DNA from 2 places in the Rheinheimera gaetbuli genome. Region 2 is predicted to be linked to the other one. Evidence: riboswitches for the same ligand, from Rfam matches in the RefSeq annotation. Region 2 holds a riboswitch; the other holds the start of a gene.
What was found. A riboswitch is a leader RNA that binds a small molecule or an ion and turns the genes downstream of it on or off. The one in region 2 is predicted to bind thiamine pyrophosphate.

Region 1: it holds a riboswitch for thiamine pyrophosphate, as region 2 does, so the genes downstream of both, thiC (phosphomethylpyrimidine synthase ThiC) here and ACYVIC_RS08750 (TonB-dependent receptor) in region 2, are expected to answer to the same signal.

Annotation. Positions count from the first base shown of each region.
Region 1 is NZ_BAAGTL010000006.1:1,723-12,182, reverse strand. Features, by position in the region: gene ACYVIC_RS05040 (malonyl CoA-ACP transacylase) at 1-351, opposite strand, end outside; gene ACYVIC_RS05035 (dehydrogenase E1 component subunit alpha/beta) at 348-2,558, opposite strand; gene ACYVIC_RS05030 (acyl-CoA dehydrogenase) at 2,587-3,768, opposite strand; gene ACYVIC_RS05025 (LysR family transcriptional regulator) at 3,878-4,717, shown strand; gene sbcB (exodeoxyribonuclease I) at 4,805-6,241, shown strand; TPP riboswitch at 6,297-6,407, shown strand; partial or broken gene thiC (phosphomethylpyrimidine synthase ThiC) at 6,505-8,256, shown strand; gene thiE (thiamine phosphate synthase) at 8,273-9,778, shown strand; gene thiS (sulfur carrier protein ThiS) at 9,762-9,962, shown strand; gene ACYVIC_RS05000 (thiazole synthase) at 9,965-10,460, shown strand, end outside.
Region 2 is NZ_BAAGTL010000008.1:397,825-408,284, reverse strand. Features, by position in the region: gene ACYVIC_RS08770 (helix-turn-helix domain-containing protein) at 1-182, shown strand, start outside; gene ACYVIC_RS08765 (phosphotransferase) at 177-1,046, opposite strand; gene pnuC (nicotinamide riboside transporter PnuC) at 998-1,627, opposite strand; gene ACYVIC_RS08755 (YkoF family thiamine/hydroxymethylpyrimidine-binding protein) at 1,624-1,872, opposite strand; gene ACYVIC_RS08750 (TonB-dependent receptor) at 1,902-3,989, opposite strand; TPP riboswitch at 4,030-4,126, opposite strand; gene ACYVIC_RS08745 (methyl-accepting chemotaxis protein) at 4,366-6,006, opposite strand; gene ACYVIC_RS08740 (cation diffusion facilitator family transporter) at 6,199-7,059, shown strand; gene ACYVIC_RS08735 (hypothetical protein) at 7,091-7,495, shown strand; gene ACYVIC_RS08730 (putative bifunctional diguanylate cyclase/phosphodiesterase) at 7,564-9,462, shown strand; gene mgtE (magnesium transporter) at 9,539-10,460, opposite strand, start outside.

The DNA.
Region 1 (10,460 bases), on a different contig from region 2:
CTGCATACCGCTATCCGGCGCCAGCACTCCGGCACAGCCCAGCGCGGTATACCAGCCCATCGAATTGCCGGTAACGGCTACCACCTCAAACTGTTCGGAGTTAACGCTATGATAATCTGCTACTCCGGCGGCAAAAATCAGCGCCGCGGCGTTTTCGGCTTTCAAGTGCGTGCTGCGGCTAAATACCGGCTGTTGATCCAGCTCGCTTACAGTAGTTAAACCGGCAGCGGAGCGCACCGCATCAAACTGCGCCAGCAATGCCTTGTCAGCACAGTTGTTACTGATATAGCCCAGCTCTGCTTTGTTGTAAGTGCCGCGGCCCGGACAAACCACCAATGCCGTTTTTTTCATAACATCACCTGTTCAGTGTTCACGCTTAGCATCGTTAACGCTTGTTGCACTATCTGCTGTTTTGATGGCAATACCGCATATGCAGCAGCGCCCAGCGGGATAAAGCTATCTTCAGCACATAAGCGCTGCACGCTGAAATGGCCGGGTTTAGCCTCATGCAAAGCAGTAAACAGCTCTTCACTAAGTGAACCACGCCGACGGCATTCATCGACAATCAGTACCTTACGACAGCCTTTTAAGGCGTTAATAATCTGGGAAGTATGCAGTGGCACCAGGGTACGTAAATCCAGTACGCGAATACGATAACCTTGTGCTGCCAGCTCTTGTTCAGCCTGACGGCTTAAGTAATAACCATTGCCGTAGCTGATAATCGCCAGTTCATCGCCATCGCCGTATACTGCGGGCGCACCGAGCTCGGGCAATGGCGTGTCCGGTAACGGATAGTCGCTTAGCCACAAGCCATCGCCGGCAGTGACCAGATCGCGGGTCATATACAGCGCAATAGGCTCAAGGAAGATAACCAAACGCTTTTGCTGATGCGCCAGTTGCACCGCCTGACGCAGCAACAAGGCAGCGTCATAGCCGTTTGACGGGCAAAATAAAATTATGCCCGGAATATCGCGAAACACCGCAAAGGAGTTGTCATTATGAAAATGCCCACCAAAGCCGCGCTGGTAGGCCAGACCGGCGATGCGAATGACCATCGCATTGTGGTACTGGCCGTTGGAGAAAAACGGCAAGGTGGCCGCTTCACCGCGAATTTGATCTTCGGCATTGTGCACATAAGCCAGAAACTGAATTTCCGGTATTGAAATAAAACCCTGCTGCGACAGGCCAATCGCCATACCCAGTATGCTTTGCTCATCCAGCAAGGTATTAATCACCCGGTTGCTGCCAAAGGCATGCACCAAATGTTGGGTAACACCATAAACGCCGCCTTTTTTGCCGACATCTTCGCCGAAAACAACGGTGTTATTGTACTGCGCCAGCACATCGTGCAATGCCCAGTTCAGTAGTTTTGCCAGGTGCTGCTTCTTACCCATATTATGCTGGTCAAAAGCAAACAATTGCTGCCGTGCTGTGCTATCGGGCAGCGTTGGCAGCGGCAAGGCCGCACGCTGCGGCGCGATAGACGCCATAACCTGCGCTGCAGTGGTTAGCTTAGGCTGGTCACTGGCAATGGCTGCTACGCGGCCAATTTGTGCAACCAGTGCATTGAACTGCGCCAATAACTTTTCTGCGGTAATGTCGCCACTGGCAAGCAATGCGGCCGTACTGCTAAGCAAGGGGTCCAGCTCCAACTCGGCTTCAATTTGCGCTTTGGTGCGATATGCCGCTTCCGCATCAGCGCCGGCATGGCCAAACAGCCGTACGGTAGATAAATGCAGTACAGCAGGTTTACGTTTGCTGCGCACGTAATCAGCGGCACGGCGGGCAATATGATAGGTTTGCGCCAGATCGCGACTGTCGGCGGCAAAATACTTTAGCGCCGGACGGTCGGCTAAATCCTGCTCTATCCAACCGCTGGGTGTCGGGGTAGAAATACCCAAGCCATTGTCTTCGCAGACAAACAGCACCGGCAGCGGCACCTGCTGGTACGCTGCCCAGCAGGTCGAGTTAATGGCGCCCTGAGCGGTAGAATGATTGGCCGAGGCATCGCCAAAGCTGCACAGCACTATCGCATCCTGCGGCCACTGGCCTCCGACCCCAAGACGTTTGCTTAAGTCGACAGCAAAAGCCGCGCCCACTGCTTTGGGTAACTGTGACGCTATGGTGCTGGTTTGCGGCGGAATATTCAGCGCCAGGCTGCCCAGTACCTTGTGGCGGCCACCGGAGATGGGGTCGTCACTGCTGGCACAAAACGACAGCAACATATCGTATAACGGTGTGCTGCCGGGCAACTGCTTGCTGCGTTCTATAAAAAACGCGCCGCTGCGGTAATGCAAAAATGCCGGATCGGTTAGCCTCAGTGCAGCAGCGACAGCCGCGTTACCCTCGTGGCCGGCACTACCGATGGTATAAAAACTCTGGCCTTTGGCTTGCAGCAAACGCGATTGTAAATCCAGCAGACGGCTGCATAACTGGCTGTGCCATAACTGATATAAGGTACTGAATTCAATACTATGACTACTGCTGTGCGGCGGTAGTTTGCCGCTTTTTAAGCGCTCACGGTATTCATTAACCCAGGGATGTACGGCTTCTGACATAAGGCTTACTCCGCTGCAACTGCCTGGCTTAAACGCCGCTAAACGCCTGTAAACCGGTTTGTGCCCGGCCTAAAATCAGCGCATGCACATCATGTGTACCCTCGTAGGTGTTTACCGCTTCCAGGTTCATCACATGGCGGATAACATGGTACTCGTCAGCAATACCGTTGCCACCATGCATATCGCGGGCAACCCGGGCGATATCCAGCGCTTTGCCACAGGAGTTGCGTTTAATTAACGAAATAGTTTCCGGCGCCAGCAAATTCTGATCCATCAAACGGCCTGCTTGTAAGCAAGACAGTAAACCTATGCTGATCTCAGTTTGCATATCGGCCAGTTTTTTCTGGATCAGCTGGTTTGCCGCCAAGGGCCGGCCAAACTGGTGGCGGTCCAGAGTGTACTGCCGGGCGGCATGCCAGCAAAACTCCGCTGCACCCAGCGCGCCCCAGGCGATGCCGTAGCGAGCTTTATTTAAGCAGCCAAACGGGCCTTTTAAACCGCTGACATTGGGCAACAACGCATCCTCGCCCACTTCGACGTTATCCATCACAATTTCGCCGGTAACAGAGGCCCGCAGAGAAAACTTGCCCTCTATTTTGGGTGCTGATAAGCCTTTCATGCCCTTTTCCAGCACAAAGCCGCGGATGTCACCGTCTAATTTGGCCCACACCACAAACACATCAGCAATTGGCGAGTTGGTGATCCACATTTTGCTGCCGTTTAACAGATAACCGCCGGCGGTCTTTTTCGCCGTGGTGCGCATCCCTGCAGGGTCTGAACCGGCATCCGGCTCGGTTAAACCAAAACAGCCAACCCACTCGCCAGTTGCCAGTTTGGGCAAATACTTCAGCCGCTGCGCTTCGCTGCCGTATTCATGAATAGGATGCATCACCAGCGAGGATTGCACGCTCATCGCGCTGCGATAACCGCTATCTACCCGTTCTACCTCACGAGCTATCAGGCCATAACAAACGTAGTTAACAGCAGAGCAGCCATACTTTTCCGGTAAGGTTGCGCCCAGCAGGCCCAACCCGCCAAGTTCTGTCATTATTTCACGGTGAAAATGCTCTTCGCGGTTCGCCATTAACACCCGCGGCAGCAGTTTTTCCTGACAATACTGCTGCGCCGTGTCGCGGATCATCCGCTCCTCTTCGGTTAACATGTTGCTGAATGCAAACGGGTCCTGCCAATCAAAATGTGCACGTGCCATAGCAAATTCCTCAATAAAACCAGCCAAATATTTTTAGTTATCGCCAGATTAGCCTGCTTTAATGTACAGTTAAAATATAATAATTCTGTATCAGGTATAGTTTATAGCTATGGATATTCGCCAACTAAATTACTTTGTTGCCGTATACGAGCAAGGCAGTGTCAGCGCGGCGGCGCGCCAGTGCTGTGTGGCACAGCCATCGCTATCATCTGCGTTGCGCCAGTTAGAACAGGAGCTGGGCGTCAGTTTATTTACCCGTCTGCCAAAAGGCGTAACCCCAACGGAGGATGGCGACAAACTTTACGGCCATGCCGGCCGCCTGTTGGCGCAATTACAGTCACTTAAAGCCTCGTTTAGCCAACCGGTGGCGCGGGTAAAATTCCGCCTGGGGCTAATTCGGGCTTTAGGCGTTGAACGCATGAGCCAGTTACTGCGCGAGTTTAGTAACAGCCTGCCCGGGCTGGAACTGCATTTGGTTGAACCGGATGAACAGTGCGATGCCCGTATAATAACGCCTCAGCTGTTAAAAGCCGGCGAAGCGTTTCAGCCAATATGGCAGGATAATTATTTACTCGCGATACCACCGGGCTCAACATTAATGCTGCAGGAAAATGTTGTGCTAACTGACTTTGAAAATTTACCACTGATTAAACGCACCCCCTGTGATGCGTGGAATGCGTTATACCCTGAACTGGTACGCCGCGGCATTAAACCCGACTTACGCGCTGATATTCAAACTATCGAATATGCATTAGGGCTGGTGTCTGCCGGTGTTGGCTGTGCACTGGTGCCAGATTTTGACAATATGCAACAACGGAATGACGTTGTTCTGCGCCCGGTGAATGAACTTAAATTAGAACGCACTATAGGTCTGGCCTATCCAAAGAACAGTAATACAGAACCGCTCACTATGTTGCTACAACAATGTCTGCAAGCCGGTAGTCGGTAATTTTACTGCGGTAAAACCATGTATCCCAAGCGCTGCAGCTGCTAAACTGGCGATATGTTGCTATACACCAAATTTGGATAAGCTATTGTGACGACAGCACAAAGCAGTTTTTACTTTCACGACTATGAAACCTGGGGCGCGGATCCCAAGCGTGACCGCCCGGCGCAATTTGCCGGTATTCGCACCGACTTAGACCTTAATATTATCGGCGAGCCCGATGTCTGGTATTGCCAGCTAGCCGATGATTATCTGCCGCATCCTCAAGCCGCCCTGATCACCGGCTTAACACCACAGCTGTGCAACAAAAAAGGCCTGAACGAAACTGACTTTATGCAGCGAATTTTGCAGCAATTCAGTATGCCCAACAGCTGTGTACTGGGCTATAACAACCTGCGCTTTGACGATGAAGTCACCCGCTACAGCCTGTACCGCAATTTTTATGAGCCCTATGGTCGCGAATGGCAAAACGGTAACAGCCGCTGGGACTTAATTGATATGGTACGCGCCTGCTACGCCTTGCGCCCCGAAGGCATTACCTGGCCATTGCGTGAAGATGGCAGCCCGATATTTAAACTGGAGCAACTCACCAAGGCAAATGGCTTAGCACATGAAAACGCTCACGATGCCTTATCTGATGTCTACGCCACTATTGCCATGGCCAAGCTCATTAAACAAAAGCAACCAAAGCTGTTTAGTTACTTATTTGAACTGCGTAAAAAAGCCAAGGTGGCTGAGCTGATTGACGTTGCCGGTATGACACCGCTGGTGCACGTATCGTCAAAGTTTCCTGCCTCGCAGGGCTGCGTTAGCTGGATAGTACCGCTGGCATTTCACCCAACTAATAAAAACGCGGTAATTTGCTATAACTTACAAGCTGATCCGACGCCACTGCTGGAAGACGATATCGCTACCTTACAGCAAAAACTGTACACCAAAACTGCCGATTTAGCCGATGGCGAACAGCGCTTGGGCTTAAAGCTGATCCATTTAAATAAATGCCCGGTGCTGGCACCGGCAAAAACGTTAAGCGAAGAGCGGGCTGCAGAATTTAGCATTGACCGCACACAATGCCTTAAGCACCTCGACTTTCTGCGCCACCACCGCGATACGCAAGCTAAAGCTATAGCACTGTATCAGCAATTGAATGAGTTCCCTGCTGAAACCAACCCGGATTATCAGCTGTATAATGGCTTTATCAGTGACGGCGATAAGCAAAAAATGCAGCAACTGCATCAGCTTTCGCCGGAGCAACTAGCGGTAGATGCACCGGTATTTAGTGACGAGCGCTTAAACAGCCTGCTGTTTTTATACCGGGCCCGTAATTACCCCTACAGCCTGACCGACAGCGAACAGCAAAAGTGGCAGCGCTACCGCACTGATAAGCTAATGCACGGCCTGGATAACCCCAACCTGACGATGGAAGATTTCAGCCTGGCGCTGGAGAATCTGGCGCATGAGCATGCCAGTGACGAACATAAGATGAAAGTTCTGAAGTCGCTGTATGTGTATATTCAGAGTTTATAATAAAACCGGTTGCATTCAGATCTTGAATTTCGTTAGCAATAAGTGAATACTTAGCACCATCTTGTCGGAGTGCCCAGCTGTTTGCAGCGGGCTGAGACCGTGAAAACGGGATCCGTTGAACCTGATCAGGCTAATACCTGCGAAGGGAAACAAGGGGAACTACAGCATTTAACCCAAGCCAAATCCGCCCGGCGGACTGGCTCGGCGTTATCACCTGCCCCCACTCCGGACAAGCAACCTCAACTTGTTAACCGGAGCTTGCTATGTCTGCTACACCTTTGTCAAAACGTGATTTACGCGCCCATGCCCGTGCCTATATTCAGGCGCTGCAAGGCGAAACCTTTCCGGGTTCCAGCCGCCGTTATCTGTTGTGTGAACACAGCGACGTGCAAGTACCGGTGCGGGATATACATCTTAGCCCCAGCCGTATGGCTGACGGCAGCGAGCAAGCTAACCCCAGTTTGCCGGTGTATGACACTTCAGGCCCATACGGCGACCCGGCGCAGCAGTTAGATGTGCTAAAAGGCTTACCAAAGTTGCGGCTGAACTGGATTAAAGCCCGTGGCGATGTAACGCCCTCGCCTGAGTTACCCTTTGCTGATATTGCGCTGGATGAACAAATCACCGAATTTGAGCATCAGCCGCTCAAAGCTAAGCCCGGTAAAAGCGTAACCCAGCTGCATTATGCCCGCGCCGGTATTATTACGCCGGAGATGCATTTTATTGCGCTGAGGGAAAACATGGCCGCCACTGATGATGGTATCAGAAACCATCAGGGCGAAAGTTTCGGTGCTGCTATACCCAGGCAAATCACTGCGGAGTTTGTGCGCCAGGAAGTCGCGGCCGGCCGCGCCATTATTCCGGCCAACATTAATCACCCGGAAGCAGAGCCGATGATTATCGGCCGCAACTTTAAAGTTAAGGTCAATGCCAACATTGGCAACTCGTCAGTCAGCTCCAGTATTGAAGAGGAAGTAGAAAAGCTGGTGTGGGCCACGCGCTGGGGCGCCGATACGGTAATGGACTTGTCCACCGGCCGGCGTATTCATCAAACCCGCGATTGGATCTTACGCAACAGCCCGGTGCCGATTGGCACAGTACCGATTTATCAGGCACTGGAGAAAGTAAACGGTGATGTTAGCCGGCTGAACTGGCAAGTTTTTTACGACACCTTAGTTGAACAAGCCGAACAAGGCGTCGATTACTTTACTATTCATGCCGGGGTACTAAAGGACTATGTCGCACTAACCGCCAATCGGGTTACCGGTATCGTCTCACGTGGCGGCGCTATTATGGCGCAGTGGACCAGGCTGTATAACGAGGAAAGTTTTTTATATCAGCACTTTGAACAAATTTGCCAGCTCTGTGCGGCCTATGATATTTCGCTGTCACTGGGTGACGGCCTGCGCCCGGGTAGCATTGCCGATGCTAACGATGAAGCGCAATTTGCCGAACTGCGTACTTTAGGCGAGCTAACCAAAATTGCCTGGCGCTATGATGTACAGGTAATGATTGAAGGCCCGGGTCATGTGCCGATGCAGCTTATTCAGCAAAATATGACCGAGCAGCTAAAGCATTGTCATGAAGCACCATTTTACACTTTGGGCCCGCTGACAACCGATATTGCACCGGGTTACGATCACATTACCTCCGGCATCGGTGCAGCGATGATTGGCTGGTTTGGCTGCGCCATGCTGTGTTATGTCACGCCGAAAGAGCATTTAGGCCTGCCAAATAAAGAAGATGTAAAGCAAGGCCTGATTGCCTACAAAATTGCCGCCCATGCCGCAGACCTGGCTAAGGGCCATCCGGCCGCGCAGCTTAGAGACAATGCCCTATCCAAGGCGCGTTACGAATTTCGCTGGCAAGATCAGTACAATCTGGCGCTGGACCCGTTTACTGCCAAAGCCTATCACGATGAAACGCTAAGCCATGAAGGTGCCGACAGCGAACAATTCTGCTCGATGTGCGGGCCCAAATTTTGCTCGATGCGGCTTAACCAGCAAATTCAGCAGGAAGAGGCATTAACTGATGCCTGAGCAATTATCTGAAGCCAAACCCATCGTCTGGACCATTGCCAGCTCGGACAGTGGCGGTGGCGCCGGCATTCAGGCCGATTTGCATACCTTTGCTGCTCTTGATTGTCACGGTTGCAGCGTGATTGCGGCCGTAACAGCGCAAAACAGTACTGAGGTAGTGGGCTATGAAGCCGTTAGCCAGGCACTGTTTGTTACCCAGCTGAACTGCTTGTTGCACGATATGCCGCCCCAGGTGATTAAAATCGGCCTGATCCCTGATGCCGGTTTGCTGGAGCAATTAGCCAGCTGGCTGGCTCAGCACAAAGATCAGTATCAATTTATTGTCATTGCCGATCCGGTGTTAAGTAGCAGCACTGGCTATAACTTCGTCCGGCAAAGTACTTTAAGCGTCTGGCGCCATAAGCTGATACCACTGCTGGATCTTATTACCCCTAACTTGCCGGAGTTGGCCCTGCTGAGTCATTTAATGCAGGCTGAGGTTTCATCGCAAGCTGAGCAATTATTGCAATGGGAGGCAAAAGCCGTACTGATAAAAGGTGGGCACAGTAACAGTACAACCGATATCACTGATCATTTTATCAACGCAAGCAGTAGCCTTAAGCTTACACAACCCAGGCTCAGCACAGCGCATAACCATGGCACCGGCTGTGTATTGTCCAGCGCAATAGCTGCAGTTTGCGCTCATGGCTATGATCTTACTGATAGCATTATTATTGGCCGTGCTTATCTGCAACAAGCACTGTGCCATAGCTACGCTACAGGCAAAGGCGCAGGTAGCCTGCAACATCACGGCTGGCCAACAGAGCCGCGCTATTTTCCCAAGCTAACGCAGCCGCAAGATACGTACTACGAAACGCTAAACTTTGCCGCTATCGCCGCCCCTATCGGCTTCTATCCGGTAGTAGACAGCGTGCAATGGCTAAAACGTTTGCTGCCGTTTGAACCGGATGTTATCCAGCTACGCATAAAACATGAGCATGGCACTGCTTTGGAAATTGAACAGCAGATAGCCGAAGCCGTGGCGTTAAGCCGCGATTACAAATTGCGGTTATTTATCAACGACCACTGGCAGCTGGCAATTAAATACGCTGCCTATGGTGTGCATTTAGGCCAGGAAGATTTAACCACGGCAGATTTACCTGCGATAGCAGCAGCCGGTTTACGTCTGGGCATTTCAACCCATAGTTACGCTGAACTATTACGGGCGCGTCAGTTACAGCCGTCTTACATCGCATTGGGGCATATTTTTGCCACGCAAACCAAGCAAATGCCGTCACAGCCACAAGGTTTAACCAGGCTTAAGCGCTACGCCGCCCTCTGTAGCGATACGCCGACCGTCGCCATAGGCGGCATTACTACTGAGCGGCTGGATGCAGTACTGCAATGCGGTGTATCCGGCGTAGCCGTAGTATCAGCGGTTACGGCACAAGCTGAGCCCGAACAGGCATTTTCGCGCTTTAAACATCAAGTGGAGCAACATTATGCACATTATGCTTAACGACACCCCACTACAACTTGCTGCTGTCTGCACCTTAGAACAACTGCTACAGCAACAACACTTAAACACTGAGGGCCTGGCAATAGCGGTGAATAACAGCGTTATTGCTAAACGCCTGTGGCCTGAGTATCAACTGCAAAACCATGATCAGATACAACTATTTCAGATAGTTACCGGAGGCTGAGCATGCTGACAATCGCAGATAAAACCTTTCACAGTCGTCTGCTGCTGGGTAGCGGAAAATTTTCCGCTCCACAGCTGATGCAACAAGCTATACAGGCCAGTGGCAGCCAGCTGGTGACACTTGCCATAAAGCGACTGGAGTTAAATAAACCCCTGGATGATTTACTGACACCGCTACGGGCGATGAAAATTCAGTTGCTGCCAAACACCTCCGGTGCTAAAACAGCGAAAGAAGCCATTTTTGCCGCAGAACTGGCGCGCGAGGCATTACAAACCAACTGGCTGAAACTGGAAATTCACCCCGATCCGCGTTATTTAATGCCGGAGCCGATAGAAACCCTGGCGGCTGCCGAACAGCTGGTTAAACTGGGCTTTGTGATACTGCCGTATTGCAGTGCTGATCCGGTGTTGTGTAAACGGCTGGAGCAAGCCGGCTGCGCCGCTGTAATGCCGCTTGGAGCTGCCATCGGTTCCAATCAGGGCCTGCAAACCCGCGCCA
Region 2 (10,460 bases):
TGGCGTTAATGACCGTCGATCAGGTAGCAGAATTTCTTGGCGTTCAGGCAATAAGGGTTGAACGGCTGGCAAGAGAAAACCTGTTGGTACCTGTCGAAAAAGACAGCGATGGCAAACCAATGTTTAATGAAGAGGACGTAAAGCGCTATAAAACCCTGGCAGAACGCCTCGGCGGGCTATAACTGGCGCTGCAACTGCTGCAATTGTAATTGCCACTGCCCGGCCTTCACTTGACAGCCTGGCAGTGCCAAATACCATAACCAGCAAAAGCCGGCATACAATGCTTTTGCTGGCTTCAGTTTTTCGGTTAATTGCAACAGCAATTCAGGCTTTTGTCGCAAACTAACATATTGCTGCAACAAGGCGTATTGCTGTTGTTTATCCAACTCAAAATGTAAACACAACGCTGCCAGATCCAAGCTACTGTCAGCACGTTGGCTGTATTCGAAATCCAGCAACCACAATGAATTGTTGGCCCAGAGTAAATTGCCCTGATGCAAATCCAAATGACACAAGACTTCATCCGCAACGCAGTTGCTAAGCTGAGCAGCAGCTTGCTGCAAAAATGCCATTAGCCCCATCGCTGCCGGCGGTAAATCGGTTACTGCTTGCTGTAACTGTAAAAGATAAGCCCTGTAATCCAGCACCGGGGTTTGCACCTGCAACAAATGAAACGGCACCAGCACCTGCAATAGCGGTGATATACCAAGCTGGTCATAACGGTAAGCTTCAGAGTCTGCGATGTAGTCGCTAAGCATAATCTGATAATGATTATTCAGGCACAGTGGCGCCGGCGCCAGGCCCCGGGCAGCAGCAGCGTGTTGACAACGCAGTTCCTGCTGGCGACACACAGCCGACTCTGCCGGATAACAGCGCAGCACGTAGTCCCCTTTGCTGGTTCGTACGTAATAACTCTGATTACTGTCACCCTGTGATAAGGCCCGCACGGCGATTGGTGGCTGGCTAACAAAAAACTCCAGCCGCTGGCAAAGCCGCGTTACACGCTCAATCTCACTGAGGGTTGCTGTTGATAATGACTGCGCCAAATAAAGTACCCTGCTATAGCAATAACGGTATACAGCATAAACAAGCCAGTGAGGAAATACAGGTGTTTTTCTGCGTAAACGTAAATTGATACTGCATCTATCACCACCCAATACAACCAGTTTGACACCAGCTTGCGCGCTACCAGCCAGGTAGCCATTACGCTAAACACCGTAGTTTGCGCATCCAGATAAGCAAAGTCGGCCTGAGTATAGTTGGCCATAAAGCTGCCCAACACCAGGCCGGCTATGGCGCTAACTGAAATTAACACGGCATGACGCTGCCAGGGCCACTCGTATACCGGGCCACGTGCTTCAGGTGAACGCTGGCGCAACTGCTGCCAACGCCACCAGCCATACAATGCCATAGCGGCGTAATATAGCTGTAGTAACGCATCTGACAGCAGTGCAGATTGCCACATTACGTGGGTAAACAATACGGTACTCAACAATGCAGCCGGCCAGCACCACAGGCTTTGCTTCAAGGCCAATATCACATAAGCCAGCGCCAGTAAGGTGGCAGCCAGTTCTATGCTATGCATCAACTGCCACTGCGCCATTGCCTGGCTTATCAGCTCATTCATGGTCGTAAGTCACCGTGAATAAACTTCACCACAAATACGACCTTACCGAATTGCTCAAACGACCATTTAATGCAAGCCTGCAATGCCTGCATTACGCTGTCATAATCACCAAAAACCTGGGTGCTCATGGTATTAGTTAGTACGGTAATCTCCGGGTATGTGTTTAATTGCTCAATAAAGCCTTTAATTGGCGTAATATAATCATCTGCCAACGGATATTTGCTTATTTCAACCGATAGTTGCATTACTTAGTCTCCAAAAATGATTATTGGCATCAGAACTGATAACTGGCGCTAATACCTACCCGGCGCGGCTCGGCAAACTGCTGGTAAACATGCGGCTCGTAGCCATCGCGTGGGTCGTTACCAAAGTAAAAACCACGCACGCCAATGTCCTGATCCAACGCATTGCGGGTCCACAGCGCAAATTCCCAGTTGCTCAACTGATAGTTAAGACGGGCACCCAGTAGCTCGTAGCGCTGAGATCTGGCGTTGTGGCCATCAGAAAAATAAAATTCATCTTTACCCTGCAGGCTTACATTAAATGTCAGGCTGTCTGTGATATACCAGTCGGCGGCCACACTGTACTGGAAACGTGGCGCTTGCGCCTGCTCGCGGCCACTGAAGTTGTCACCATCGAGGGTAATATAGTTACCCAGTTTGGTTTTGATCCAGCTGGCAGATAAAAACACAGCCAGTTGCGGGTGCAGTTGCAGGCGGTTTTCCATTTCAATACCATAGTTGCGACCACTGCCGGCGTTATCGATAAAACCAGCAAATTGCGGGCCGCTATCCGGGTTTAGCCAGCCTTTTACCTGCATATCGTCACGCCACATATAAAATGCCGCCACCCGCGCAGTTATGCTTTGATCCAACGCACTGCCCTTCACACCAAATTCGGCGTTATACAGGGTTTCTGGCTTAAAGCTGGCCTTGCTGTTTAATTCGCTTAAGTTGCCATCGGCAGCTTTGGCCAGTGCATCACCATTAACGCCACCGGCTTTGTAACCGCGGGCAGCCAGCAGGTATACCAGTGCCTGCGAATTAACCTGATAATTCAGGCTGACATTCGCGCCCCACATCGTGTCGTGGTTTTTAATGCTATTGCCGCTGCTGTCGGTGTATTCATCATCATAGCGCTCCAGACGCAGGCCAGACACCAGGCTCCAACTGTCATTTAGCGGTGTAGTCAGCTCGCCGTAAACGGCGGCGTTAACACGATTTAAGCTACTGGCAAAGCTATCGGCCTGCCATAGATCCCAATTCCAGAACTGACGGGTTAACTCAAAGCCTTTATTGGCAGCATACAACCCCAATACCCAGTCGCTGTTACCCAGCTTACCCTCTGGCGTAGACGTAAAGCGGTAGTCCAGCGTTAGCTGGTCACGCTCACGCAGATAGCGGTCGGTAGTAGAATATTCATCCGGGTGAATGCCAACATAACTCCAGTCTTCATCAAAACCATAGTCGCTATCAGCCGCCAGCCAGCTCAGCTGTGCTGATACCGTAGCAAACGGCAAATCGCTGTAGTCTGCCGCTAACGCAACTGCTTTGCTTTGTATGTTATCCTGACCGGGTTGGTCCGATAACGTGGTGCGGTTGCGGTCCAGCGAAAAGGCATCATAACCATTTTTTTGCTCAACAAAATGGCTGATCAGTTGCAAAGATAAGGCTGCTGATGGTTGGTACTGCAGTTTAAACCGGCCGGTAAATTCGTCGATATTGTTAGTGTCATCACGGTTTAAAAAGGCATTTTCGATAAAGCCGTCTGAACGCTGATGCTCAAGCGCCATGCTGTAAGCCAACTGATCGCTAATAGCATTACTAAACTGGCCGGCTAGCTGGTAACTGTCATAATTGGCCAGGGTGCCGCTAATGCGGGCTTCGGGTGTAGGTGTTGGGCCTTTAGTGGTTAAATTTAGCATGCCAGCTAAGGCATTGGCACCAAAGCGGTTAGCTTGTGGGCCGCGAAATACCTCAAGCTGCGCTAAATCGCTAATGCCGCTTATGCCCAGGCCGGAGTAATCAATACCATCTATTAAAATACCCACCGACGGGTTAATGGTATCGACAAATTCGCTGCGCTCACCAATACCACGGATTTGAATATAGCGGCCGCGCGATGCACCGGCGCTAAAATTAACACCAGCGAGCTGCTGTAGCACATCATCTAAATGTTGCGCAGAAGTGCGCTTGGCGTCCTGCTCACTGATAATAGCCACGCTGCCGGCAACCTGTTGTACCGACTGCTGGCGAAAATCGCCCTGCACGCTGATGCGTTCAACAACAGTTTCAGCTTCCAAAGCCAGCACAGAAAAACTGCTACATACTGCAACAGCAACTAAAGACGGGAAAAAACGCATTTTTGTATGAATCTCCAGTAACTACAGAGATCACACCAGCTTGAGGAGTTAGCACCATCCCTCCGCCGGTATAATCCGGATCAGGTTATAAGGGTTCGCCTTACGGCATCTCAGCTATTGCACCCCTTGGTTGCGCGGCAAGTGTAAAGCCTTTTATTTGCGCATGCAACGTGCAAAAGACGGCTAAACACCTATAGTTGTAGCGGAGTTATACTGTATTCGCGTGTCGGCTGGTGTTTATTCCATCACCAACGCGTTGTGCAGCAGCAATTGTGTTTTCTGAATTGGTAAGCCAGGGGCTGATTTATGCTGCCAGCCTGAGGCAAACCGGCAGCCAGATTTAGGCGGTTTATTGAGCCTGCATAGCAACTTAAGTTTAACGGACTCCGGTAGTGAACACTTGCCAATCTTCTGTTAATTGCGTTGCCAGTTGGTTTAACTGCTCACTGGCATCAGCAGCACGGGCTGCACCATCACTTAGCTGCACTATATCGCCGTTTAGCAGATGAATATTTTGTGCGATGTCTGCCGAAACAACCTGCTGCTGCTCCGTTGCCGAGCAAATGGTTAAATTGGCATCAGTAATTTTTTCCACTGCGCCTGCCAGCGCGGTAAAACGAGCACCTGCGTCTTGCGCTAATTGCACGTTGCTATCCGCATCCTTGTAAGCCCGCTGCATTGCTTCTACTGCACTGGCGGCCTGCTGCTGTAACTGACTAACCATGTTGTTTATTGACTCTGTCGCTTGCTGGGTATTGGCCGACAGCGTGCGTACCTCGTCTGCCACTACCGAAAAACCCCGCCCGGCCTCACCGGCACGCGCAGCCTCAATAGCAGCATTTAGCGCCAGTAAATTAGTTTGCTCTGAAATCTTACGTATCACGTCTACCACACCGGAGATCTGGCCCGACTCTTGCTGCAGCTGGCGTACCACCTGCGCACTATGCTCAAGCTGTCGCGCCAATTCAGTGATTCCGGCAGCACTTGCAGTGGCGACACCCTGCCCTGACGCACATAGCGACTTTGCTTGTTGCGCAGCATCAGCCGCACCTCTTGCATTCACAGCAACGTCCTGCACACTGACGCTCATTTGCTCAACAGCAGTAGCTAACTGGCTGGCCTGCCCGGCCTGACGCCCGGCACTTTGGCTAACGTTATCGCTGCTTTGAAACACCAATGCCGCCTTCTCACCCAATACCGTTGAACTGTGGCCCAGTTTTACTACTAATTGTTCAAAATGATTGATCATCTGATTCAGCGCCCTTGCGGCATCGGCCACTTCATCTGCACCAAGATCATTGGCTCTTAAGGTTAAATCTGAGCTTTGCTGCACCAGCTTCAACATATCGCGCAGCGCCCACAGTGGCCGGCATACCGAGCGCTGCACCGCCCAAATTAAGCCGCTAATCAACAGCACTAGTAGGCCTGCACCAGAGATATAAGCCTGTATTAACTGAGTGGTAAAGTGCTCGGCAGAATCTCTTACCGTAGCGGCAGCAGCAATTTGTTGCTGAATAAATGCCTCTGCCAGCTTGGTAAAGCCGGTAATGCGCAATTCAATTTCGTTATTAACGGTTGATTCATTCAGAATACGCACTAACAAAGCGTCGCTGCCGGCATAACTTATCCACTCCTGATAGTGCTTTATCGCCTTATCAAAACTCTGGTCCAGCTCGGCATAAAACTCAGCACTGTCTTGCACCGGCCGGCTTTTGCCAAAAGCCTGCCAATGCTGCTGCGCTTGCAGTATATGCTGTTTTATTGCTTGCTCAGTAGCCTCGGCAGAGGCCCAGCCGGTACGGTATTTACGAATATCCTGCAGTGCACTTTGCTGCAAAACTTGCTGCACCGCCATAACATCCGACAAGATGGCCAAGTGGTTATCATACAGCTGATTAAACAGCTTATCTTTTTGCTGTGCCGACCAAAACGCAGCCAGTATCACCAGCAACAAGATAAATAATGGCAACACGCCCAGTAATAACACCCGGCTGGAAATTTTTAACTTTGACAGCATAGTAAGCCCAAGTTTGCAGATAACATCTGCGGCAGTCTAATCAGGTTAAATGACATAATTGTGACAAACAACGTTGATTCGTCACAGTATGCGCTGTGCTACCAAAGTACTTCGTTGTTTGTCAGGTCACAGATGACTTTAACCGCAGGCTACTCTACACTGCTATAACTTGCTGAGGTTACGGGAAATACCATGTTATCGCTGCGGCCGCGACAATTATTGTTGCTGTCTTTAGTGGCAGCTTTTGCCACTATGGCGCTAAAAACCCTGGCCTGGTATCTGACGGGTTCTGTCGGCTTTTTGTCTGATGCTATAGAATCGCTGGTCAACGTTGCCGGTGCCGGCTTTGCGCTGTTGATGGTTAGCCTGGCTCGCCGCCCAGCTGACGACGGCCATCCTTATGGACATAGCAAGGCCGAGTATTTATCCGCCGCCTTTGAGGGTGGGCTGATTTTTATCGCTGCCATTGCTATTTTTATCACTGCAACAGAGCGCTTAATTAACCCACAACCTATTGCTACGCTGGGTATGGGTACCGCACTGACCGTGTTCGCCAGTGTGATTAATCTGGCGATAGCTCTGCTACTGCTGCGCGGTGCCAAACAACACAGTTCTCCGGCGCTGGAGGGCGATGGCAAACACTTGCTCACTGACGTCTGGACCACATTCGGCGTGGTAATGGGCGTAGCATTGGCAGCTTACAGCGGTTACAGCTGGTTAGACCCTGTCGTTGCCATTGCCGTGGCTATGCATATCCTGCACGAAGGCGCCGGTATATTGTATCGCGCAGTAAACGGGCTAATGGATAAAGCCTTGCCTGACTCGACCCTGGCGCAGATAGAGCAAACTCTGAACAACTTTAGCAGTGACGCAGTACAGTTTACTGATCTGCGCACCCGCGCGGCTGCCACACTCAAATTTGCCGAGGCCAAGATGCAGGTGCCTGCCCTGTGGAGCGTGCAGCAGGCACACCAACTGGCAGATGAAGCCGAGCTGGCGGTACAACAACTTGGTGTAGAACTTGTATTGCATATTGAACCGGCGCAAAAATAAACATGCACAACATTACGCCAAGGAAGCAAACATGAGCAATAAAACCGAAGCAGAATGGCTGAGCTTGCAGCGCAGTTTCAGCCAATATGACACTCAAGCACTGTGGCTAAAGCTAATAACCATTACGGCGTGTTTGTACCTGTTACACACCGGCAGTAGCCTAAACCTGCAATTGGCAAGCATTGCGTTGTTTTGGCTGCATGAAGCCATGTTACGCACGGTACAGCACCGCACGGCCATACGTTTATTGCAGCTGGAGCAGGCGCTGGCACAACATGCAGATGCTGGTATGCAATGGCACAGCCAATGGCAGCAAAACCGTGGTGGTAGCCTGGCGCTGGCCAGCGATTATCTGCGTCAGACGTTAAAACCGACTGTTGCCCTCACCCATCTGCTGCTATTGGCACTTTGCTTTTTCACGGCAATTTACCGCTAGTAAGCCTAAGACGGTACTGGAGTTTTTAACATTTGCCGCTACAGTTAATCAGACGTAGCGGTATAGCAATGGCAGCAGGCAGTATGCTGGAAAAGTATTTTTCCGATCTGGACACTCAGGATTACCAACAACAATTTTCGCATTTTCGGCTGCGGCGCCTGCTGCAAATAACCGGCTTTACCTTATTTGGCCTTATTCTGGCCATGGTGGTGGCTAGCGGCACCACTAAACTATTAATTTTTTTAGGTTGTGTTGCACTGTTTATTGCAGGTTTGTGCGCTTTAAAACACCGGGCACTGTTATCTGCCTATATATTGCTCTGGTCTATGGCACTAATGTTATCTGCATTGGCTTTTAACTCGGGCGGCTTGCGCGACCTGGCATTACTGGGCTATCCCGGCTTACTCGTCTATGCCGCCATGCTGGGCAGTGTAGGTTTGTTTTATTCATTGCTGGTTTTTGTGCTGTCGTTTTGTACCTTGCTAACCTGGCTCACACTATCAGGCTACCTGCAGCCGGTTATTCCGTCACTTACCTGGCAGCATCTGGTGTTTGTCGCCGTTATCTTGCTGGTGACCGGTTTTAGCGTCTACCTAATGGTGCGGGATATGCGCCTGTTAATGCAATCGTTACAGGCAGAGAACAACAAAGTTAAAGCCAGCCGGCAGGAAATTGAACGGCTGGCACATCATGATCCATTAACCGATTTACCCAACCGCATTCTGGGTGAACAGCTGTATAACCAGCAATTACACTACTGCCGGGAGCACAAGCAGCAACTGGCCATTTTGTTTCTTGATCTGGATAATTTTAAGCCGGTAAATGACTCCCTGGGCCACTCGGCCGGCGATATTCTGCTGCGCGAGCTCGCGCAGCGTTTGCTTGCTCAACTGACGCCACCACAGCAGGTTATCCGTTTTGGCGGTGACGAGTTTTTGTTTTTAATCCCCAGCGATGCCGACAGGCAACCCGTCAGTGCTATGGCTGCCCGCCTGATTGAAGCGGCAACCTTACCGTTTAATGTTATGCAAACCAATGTGGTGGTATCAGGCTCTATTGGCATAGCGGTAGCGCCAACCGATGGTACTGAGTTTAATGTACTTTGCCGCAAAGCCGACTTAGCGATGTATAAAGCAAAAGGCGATGGCCGCAACACCTTTCGTTACTATGACGACAAGTTGGATCAGGACAATATTGATAAGTTTAATTTGCTGCAGCGGCTACGTCAGGCCATACGACAACAAGAGTTTACCCTGTACTATCAACCCAAAGTAGCGCTGCAAAGCGGTCATATTCATTCTGTCGAGGCGCTGCTACGCTGGCCGCAACATGATGGCAGTATGATAAGCCCGGCCGATTTTATTCCGCTGGCCGAGCAATGCGGCCTGATTGCAGAGTTGGGTAATTGGGTACTGCAAGAAGCCTGCAAAGCCTGTGCACGGCTTAGAGCTCAGGGGTTTAGCACGCTGCGTGTCGCCGTCAATTTGTCTTATGTGCAATTTAAAAGCGACAACTTAGAATTACTGGTGCAGCAGGCCTTACTGGCGGCGCGTCTGCCCGCCTCAGCGCTGGAGCTGGAGCTGACAGAATCCTTGCTAATTGGTGACACCGACTTTATTCAGCAGCAACTGAACAGCTTAAGTAAATTGGGGGTAACCTTTGCTATCGATGATTTTGGCACCGGTTATTCTAACCTCGGCTATCTGCGCAGCTTTAACGCCACCACGCTAAAAATTGACCGCTCATTTATCAGCTCGCTGTGTTTATCTGCACGCGACGAACCTCTGGTGCAAGCCATTATAAACATGGCAGCCAGCCTGGGGCTGAAAACCGTTGCCGAAGGCATAGAAGATGAAGCGACGTTACAAAAACTGATTTCGCTGGGCTGTGACGATGGTCAGGGGTTTTACTGGTCACCCGCCATACCAGAACAAGACCTGCCAGCACTTTTACATCAGCAGCAATAACACTGCACAACCACCATCGCCAGCTATACTTGATGCCAACCACTTGCCAGCTTAGCCCCGGTCTTGCCATGCGGCGCTAAGACAACCCCAAATACCAGGTCGCAATAGAGAAATACAACACTACGCCAGCGACGTCGGCAATAGAGGTAATCAGCGGGCCGCTGGCGGTGGCAGGGTCCAGCTTAAAGCGGCTGAGTAAAAACGGCAGTGATAAGCCAATTAAGCTACCGGCCAGTACCACCAGCATCATAGTAGCCGCCACGACTACGGCAATATCATAACCGCCGCGCCACCAGCCTAAACCCACTACCGCCGCTGCCATCGTTAAGCCCAATAAGCCAGCGACTAAACATTCCTTGCCCAGCAAGTAGCCCCAGTCGCGTAACTTAATTTCCCCCGTGGCCAAAGCGCGCACCATCAGAGTACCTGACTGTGCTCCGGCATTGCCGCTGCTGCCAATTAACAATGGCAGAAAAAACAGCAACGCTATATGGCTGGAAATAGTGCCTTCAAAGTGCGCAATGCCGGCACCGGAAAAAATATTGCCAAATACCAGAATAACCAGCCATAGCACGCGTTTGCGGTACAACAAGCCAATGCTGGCATCTTTAACGCTGGTTTCCAGTTTGCCTATCGTCGCCGTTTTGTGGAAATCTTCAGTGGCTTCAGCGGCAACAACATCCATGGCATCATCGTAGGTGACAATACCTACCATCTGGTGTTCACTGTTTACAATGGGCAGCGCCAGTAAGTCGTACTTGGCGATAAGCGCAGCGACGTCTTCCTGTGGCATGCCCACGCTGGCGTAAATAGGGTCGTGGTTAATCAGCTCTTCTATTGGCATCTGTAGTGGCGCCAAAATAAGGTCGCGTAGTGTTACTACACCGGTCAGCTTACGGCTGGCATCCACCACATAGGCGGAGTAAATGGTTTCTTTATCCGGAGCTTCGCGGCGCAACGAATCCAGCGCCTGACCTACACTGAGCTGCTGCGCCAGA